Regions from separate parts of the Paenibacillus sp. V4I7 genome, predicted to be linked through region 2. Evidence: riboswitches for the same ligand, from Rfam matches in the RefSeq annotation. Region 2 holds a riboswitch; each other region holds the start of a gene.
The links. Region 2 has a riboswitch for cyclic di-GMP ahead of QFZ80_RS31140 (S-layer homology domain-containing protein). Riboswitches for the same ligand answer to the same signal wherever they lie in the genome.
Positions count from the first base shown of each region.

Region 1: it holds a riboswitch for cyclic di-GMP, as region 2 does, so the genes downstream of both, QFZ80_RS33720 (PilZ domain-containing protein) here and QFZ80_RS31140 (S-layer homology domain-containing protein) in region 2, are expected to answer to the same signal.
Region 3: it holds a riboswitch for cyclic di-GMP, as region 2 does, so the genes downstream of both, QFZ80_RS09440 (hypothetical protein) here and QFZ80_RS31140 (S-layer homology domain-containing protein) in region 2, are expected to answer to the same signal.

Region 1 covers NZ_JAUSZD010000002.1:7,208,241-7,210,508, reverse strand. The annotation lists gene tadA (tRNA adenosine(34) deaminase TadA) at 81-518, opposite strand; cyclic di-GMP riboswitch class I at 798-884, shown strand; gene QFZ80_RS33720 (PilZ domain-containing protein) at 988-1,722, shown strand; gene ychF (redox-regulated ATPase YchF) at 1,801-2,268, shown strand, end outside.
Region 2 covers NZ_JAUSZD010000002.1:6,656,978-6,659,245, forward strand. The annotation lists gene QFZ80_RS31140 (S-layer homology domain-containing protein) at 1-1,052, opposite strand, end outside; cyclic di-GMP riboswitch class I at 1,113-1,197, opposite strand; cyclic di-GMP riboswitch class I at 1,418-1,512, opposite strand; gene QFZ80_RS31145 (3D domain-containing protein) at 1,714-2,268, opposite strand, start outside.
Region 3 covers NZ_JAUSZD010000002.1:1,845,515-1,847,782, forward strand. The annotation lists gene QFZ80_RS09435 (ABC transporter ATP-binding protein) at 1-385, shown strand, start outside; cyclic di-GMP riboswitch class I at 741-835, shown strand; gene QFZ80_RS09440 (hypothetical protein) at 995-1,222, shown strand; gene QFZ80_RS09445 (GDYXXLXY domain-containing protein) at 1,390-2,268, shown strand, end outside.

The DNA.
Region 1 (2,268 bases), 550 kb from region 2:
TTTCACCTTCCGTCATTTTGCGTACGATAAATAAACTGGCTGAGTTGGCAGCGGCGACGCAGAATTAGATGCAGGAACTTCTAAGCTTTACCGCGTAATTTACGGAAAAATTGGGTCAGCATCGTCGAACACTCTTCTTGCAAGACGCCACTAACGACATCGACACGGTGATTGAACCGGTCCTCCTGCAGCAAATTCATGAGCGTTCCGGCGCAGCCAGCCTTCGGATCAATGGTTCCGTAGATAACCTGAGGAATCCGCGATTGGACAATCGCACCCGCACACATCGGACAAGGCTCTAGGGTGACGTAGAGCTGGCAATCCAAAAGCCGCCAGGCTTGCAGATGTTCGCTCGCTTGTTTAATGGCGATCATTTCGGCATGAGCGAGAGGATCTAGGGTTGTTTCACGCAAATTGTAGCCTCGGCCAATGATTTGACCTTGATGGACCACGACCGCTCCAATCGGTACTTCTAGGATGGCTTCGGCTTTGAGAGCCTCTTGAATCGCTTCTTTCATCCAGGGGATATGTTCATCCACAGGGGGACACCTCGCTAATATATTTTTATCCACATGTGCATAACAATCGAACATTCATTCCGTTGTTAACAACCTGTGGATAGGTTTGTGGATAACTTGAAAAGCTGTGGATATTTAATCTTTCTACATTACATACAACAAAAAGAACAGCTATGCAAGGAATTTTGTTGATAATAGCAACTGTGCTAGGTATAATGATAGATATTAGTAGGTCTTTTAGACCATATAGAGCGAGAATAGGTAGAAATAAATAGCAAGGTTCGAAAATGGCAAACTTGTTGAAAAGCAAGGACGCAAAGCTGAGGGTCTACGGTTCTTTGGAACTATGGCAGCCTGGTTACCGAAAATCGATGCTTTCTTGATTAAGGTAATAGGCTGCTCCTACATAAAGGGGCAGTTTATTTTTATATAGGGAATAACTTGAGTAAAAGGAGAGGTATTAATTATAATGGCCAACGGGTATAACGTTATGAAATATTACGGAAGCAAGGAGGGATATGACGCTGATGTTCTAATCGATAGTAAGGCTATGTTGGGAAAGGACGATTTCGTAGCCACTGGCGTACTAACCTATGCACTTGGAGACATTATTGAGGTGGAATTACCGGAATACGATGTCTTTCAACTTGGGGATAAAGCGAAAATGACGGTTTATACCAAATCCGGCTTGTTTGTGATGAATACAACCGTTGTTGCCAAAGAATTCGGCTCCGTCATTGTCATTAATCCACCAGAAAATCGTAAAAAATTCGCAGAAAAACGGGAGTTTCCACGTGTGGATGTGAAACATACAGGTCTCTTATTCGGACTTCAGGATATGAATAAAAGAAATAAACATCAATTTGAAAATCCACTTGGCATTTCAATTAAAAATATATCCATTAATGGCTTAGGATTTACCATGAATGATAATTCTATGATTGATAAGATCGTTCAAAAGCATTCACAGCTCGAAGTTGAACTGGATTTGGGCTTTACGATGCCTTGTTCGATGGAAATTGTAAGAAAAGAAAAGGTTGAAAATGGTTTCTACTACGGGGCAAGTTATATCGACATTCCACAGGAGAAAACCAATGCCTTAAGGGGTTTTATCCTTACGAATCAGATCGAAACTTACTTCGTACAGAAGCGGGAAGCGCAATTTAAAAGAGCAACGGAAAAAAAGTCTGCGGCGAATCAATAGCCTTCAGGCTTTTTTTTGCGTTCCAAGTGCTATATAATAAGAAGGATGATTTTCGAAAATTAAGGAGTTGTAACTACAATGGCTTTGAAAGCAGGTATCGTCGGTCTACCGAACGTAGGAAAATCGACATTGTTTAATGCAATTACACAGGCGGGGGCAGAATCTGCGAATTATCCGTTTTGTACGATCGATCCGAATGTTGGGGTAGTTGAAGTACCAGACGAGAGATTGCAGAAGCTGGTAGAGATCGTTGTGCCTAAGAGCATTGTCCCGACAGCCTTTGAATTCGTTGATATTGCCGGTTTGGTAAAGGGCGCGAGCAAAGGTGAAGGGCTTGGAAATAAATTTTTGGCACACATTCGTGAAGTGGATGCCATTGTACATGTTGTTCGTTGTTTTGAAGATGATAATATTACCCACGTTTCCGGTAAAGTGGATCCGATCGGGGATATCGAAACGATTAACCTTGAATTAATTTTGGCAGATATTGAGTCGGTAGAGAAGAAGATTGAGCGTTCGCGCAAAAACCTCAAGGGCGGCGACAAA
Region 2 (2,268 bases):
TTCAGGTCAACTTTCACAAATGTCCCTACTAATTGAACGACATCATTCACAGTCGTTCCTTGCACGGAAATGGATTGGAAGCCTTCGTTTCCTTGCTCTTGTTCTAATTTCGCACCCGATTTTATAATGGTATGACTTATACTCGTAGAGCCTTTAGCAAAAACTCTGACTCTGCTGAAGTCCTTTTGAACCACCATCTGATTGAGGGTCGAATCTTGAATTTCAATGCTGTTTTCTCCGCCCCCATTCACAATCGTTCTTCCTTTTACTGTCACGTGATCAAGGAACACTTCCCCCTCCCCTATCCCCGCTGCCAAGATGAGGTCGCCTTTGATCACAGCATTTTTTATAGTGACACCGCCGCTGTTGACTGTCATATTTCCTTCAACATCAGCTTTTGGAGTATAAGTTCCAGGCTCATGGATCAGCTGCCCTACGGCATTATCTAGCATCACTACGGCTTCTGCTCTTGTAATGGATTTCTGAGGACGGAAGCTCTGATCAGGATACCCTTTAAGATAACCCTCCGAGGCGACTGCTTTTATATAAGGCTTGCTCCAGTCAGACATTTGCTGCTCATCGTGAAACGTTCGCGTATCGCTCTTTGGTAACACATCTTCTAATTGCATAAGTGGATAGATGATTTTGGCAGCCTGTTCTCTGCTAATCGGTTGATCTGGACGGAAGGTGCCGTCATCGAACCCAGAAATATAGCCGGCATATTTTGCTTTGGCTACATCGTTATAGAACCAATTCTCCTGAGAAACATCTTTGAAGGTTTGGTCATCCTTATGGAGATACTCAAACGCCTTGTTGACAAGCGATATGAATTCCGCCCTGGTAATGACTTTATCGGGTTGAAAGGTTTGATCGGCATAGCCCGAAATCAATCCATTACCGATCCATTCGTTTATGGCATCCTCTGCCCAATATCCATTAATGTCACGTAAGGATGGTTGGTTTTCTGCTTGCGCTAAACCTGAGAAAGATACGAATTGAACGGTCAAAAACATAACGATAAATGCAACTTTTCCTATTAACCTCGCCAACATACAATCTTCCTCTCTTTTACTTTGATATAAAGGCAATAAAAAAGCCACTCCAAAAGGAATGTAGGTAGCCCGTACAAGGAAGTGCCCTTGCTTAGACCCGTGGCTTTGCGTCTCCGCCTTTCGGACGGATTTGCCTTTGTTCATTATTGCTTGGTACTTAGGTAGATTTACTTTACTACTAGTCATTTAGACTCATCACGTCAAACTTACTGCCCCTGGACAATTACCTTACCATTCCTATCATAGTAAGTGCCTTTACCCATCTTTCCTTCTACGAAATCTCCTTCGAAGTTTATCCTATAAACCTCACACGCACTCGCTCCTTCTCAATCTCCATGTTAAATAACACAAAAAACCAAGCTCAATAGAGCAACCCGGCTATCATCCCATGAGTTGTGACTCATGGCTTAGACCCGTGGCTTTGCGTCTCCACCTTTCGATGGATTTGCCTTTGTTCATTATCGCTTGGTTATTAGGTATTTTTACTCATTATAACTAGTCTTTTAGAACTGACTGTTTTCCATATTAATCCACATTATTTCATAATTCAACACTTTTCTACAAAAAAGAGGAAATACCTACGCAAAGTGTGTGCTTTCACACAAAAAAGGCCAACCGGATATTCCGGTTGACCCTAAGCCCTATTAAATTGCCTATCGATTTAAACATTCTCTTTGTCTAGTAAATAGACTTTCACATTCTTCTTTACGCCGAATTCTTGTGCTTCACTTAAATCATTCATGAATACATCAATTCTCGAACCGCGAATAGCAGAACCAATATCCTCCGCTTTGCGAATGCCGATGCCATCAATGAACACTGTAGATCCTAAAGGGATTACAGCAGGATCCACGGCGATCGTGCGTCCTTCTTTTGCTTTTAGACCACTAAATGTGATGCCGTACATGGGATGGGAGGCCTTTTTACCTGTTGATTCAACACCAGCCGTATAAGCTGTGAGGGTTGTGTTCAATACTTTTTTGATGATTTTCTTTTGACCATTAGGTAAACCAATCTCTGCATCACCCATCGGAATCGTTAAACTTTGACCAATCGTTAACTGGTTCGGATTTTGAATATCGTTAGAGCTAATAAGGGCATCTACTGATATGCCAAAATCCCGAGCAATTTTGTACAGTGTATCTCCTCGGTCCACTTGATACTGCGTCTTAGGCTGAACAAGCTCAGCTTGAGCGGCTTCTTCCATAGGACCTGC
Region 3 (2,268 bases), 4.8 Mb from region 2:
TTCACGAATGAAGGATGGTTATGAGTCCCGCATATCCGAGAGGGGAAGCGGGCTTTCCGCAGGAGAGAGACAGCTGATCTCGTTCGCGCGAATTATCGTATTCCAGCCGAAAGTACTGATTTTAGATGAAGCTACAGCGAATTTGGATTCACAAACGGAGCAGTTGATTCAATCCGCGCTGCAGGTCGTAGCCGAGGGAAGAACGACACTTGTTATCGCACATCGCATCTCAACCATTATGCATGCCAACCGCATCATTGTAATGAGCCAGGGGAAAATTGTTGAAGAAGGGAACCATGCTCAATTACTTGCGCTTCGTGGCTATTACGAGCAATTATATCTGCATTCACAGGGGAATATGGATGCGAAGCAAACGATTTCATAGCAGGCATGCACGGCAACTTAGGTGTGAAAATAAGCTTTGTCCGACTCCTTGTTAGGAAATCGTGACGAAGCTTTTCTCATTTTATATGCGTGACAAAAGTCCTAGAAAGACTCTAAAAGTTTCTATCGTTGTATTGCGTAAATGGATTGGTATATCTGTCTTGAGAGAGAGTTTTGATCCTATTTTACCTTTGGTTAGGGAAAATGTTAAAAAAGCAATATAGTTACAATATACTAACTTTACAAACAATACTGGAAAATTGTGTTGTTTTATTTATATTACTATACTATGCTAATGTATAAAATTGTAAAGTTTTGTTGTCGATTATTGTCGAAGATGGGAATTTTCACCTACAACTTTATAATGGCAAACCTATTGAAAAATAGGGACGCAAAGCTAGAGGGACTACTGGCGGAGCAATCCACGAAAGACGCAAGCTCAATCACCGAGCTCGTTTCTAGTACCCAAAATGACAGCATTCTTGTCATGGAGAGCATTGTTCAAGGAAATTAAGCAGTTGAACAAGGTCAAAGCTGGATTAACGATACGTATGAAAGTTTTAAAGTTATTTTTAATGGAATTTCTGTTTTCTCCAATCGGACAGACCACTTGATCCATACATTAGAGAGAGCGGAAAGATCCTTTGAGACTATTTCTAACGCCATGCAGAAAATCTCTGGAATTACTGAGGAACAATCTGCAGGCTACGAGGAAGTGGCGGCGGCGGCTCAAGAGCAAAGTGCTTCCATTCAGGAAATAACCTCAGCGATTCGCCAACTATCTGATATGGCTGTTGTACTGCAAAGTTCTGTTCAAAAGTTTAAGAATACAGATTGAATATAACGGCTTTCTTCATTCGATACTTGCCAGCCTAGTGCTGGCTTTTTTGTTATTTTAATGTCTTGTCATCTATAGGCTAATGATCTGGTACTAGGAATAGATAGTACTTCTCAAACTGAACATCTCTAGTACAATAAGAAGTAAGCGAGAGGAGGAATATCATCATGAAATCTAAATTTGTTACGATTCAACTAGGCTATATATTGGGAGCTAGTGCTCTACTAACCGCCATTGTATATTTTTTTGCTACGAATTGGGAGAAATTAAACCGCTGGGAGAAATTCATTCCTGTCTTTGTGCTCATTATGGGCTTTTACGGCTTATCAGTATGGCTTTCTCGCCAAAATGGCAGGCAGTTTCTAAGTAAACTTAGCCTGTTTGCGAGCTGTATATCCTTCGGTGTAGGTGTTGGACTCATTGGGCAAACCTACAATTCTCATGCTGACAGTTACAGCTTGTTCGCCGTATGGTTCATTCCGGCATTTTTACTTGCCCTATTAACTAGATGGCAGCCCTACTATGCACTGGCCTATATTTTGGGCCATCTCGCTTATGGGATTTATTTCTTTGGACGTTGGGGAGGGAGTTCAGATGCGGAAATCATCCAAATTGCCATCTGGCTCGGAATCGCCATTGCGAATGGCATCTTGTATGTTCTGACCGAGCAGGGGCGTTTGCAATCGTCTTTTCTCAAATGGATCTCTTTTCAAGTTGGGATGGCTGTTTTAGTCGTGGCTTCCAATTCACAAGAGTACGAAAAGTACGGTGTCTTTATGAACTTACCTCTCGTCCTAGTACTTGCGATAGCGATTTACTATACACACAAGACGAGGAACAAAGCTTATCTATTGTTTGCGGGTTTGTGGGTATCGATCTCGGTGACCGTCAAATATATCGAGCTTATTATCCAGCATTATAACGAGTTGTTTTTCATTGCCAGCTTGTTGTTTATTATCTTGTTCATCTTTGCGAATGTAAAGTTCATGAACTTTATTCGTTCTTGGAATCCTGCATCCAAGCATTTGGATCCGGAAAATCACTCA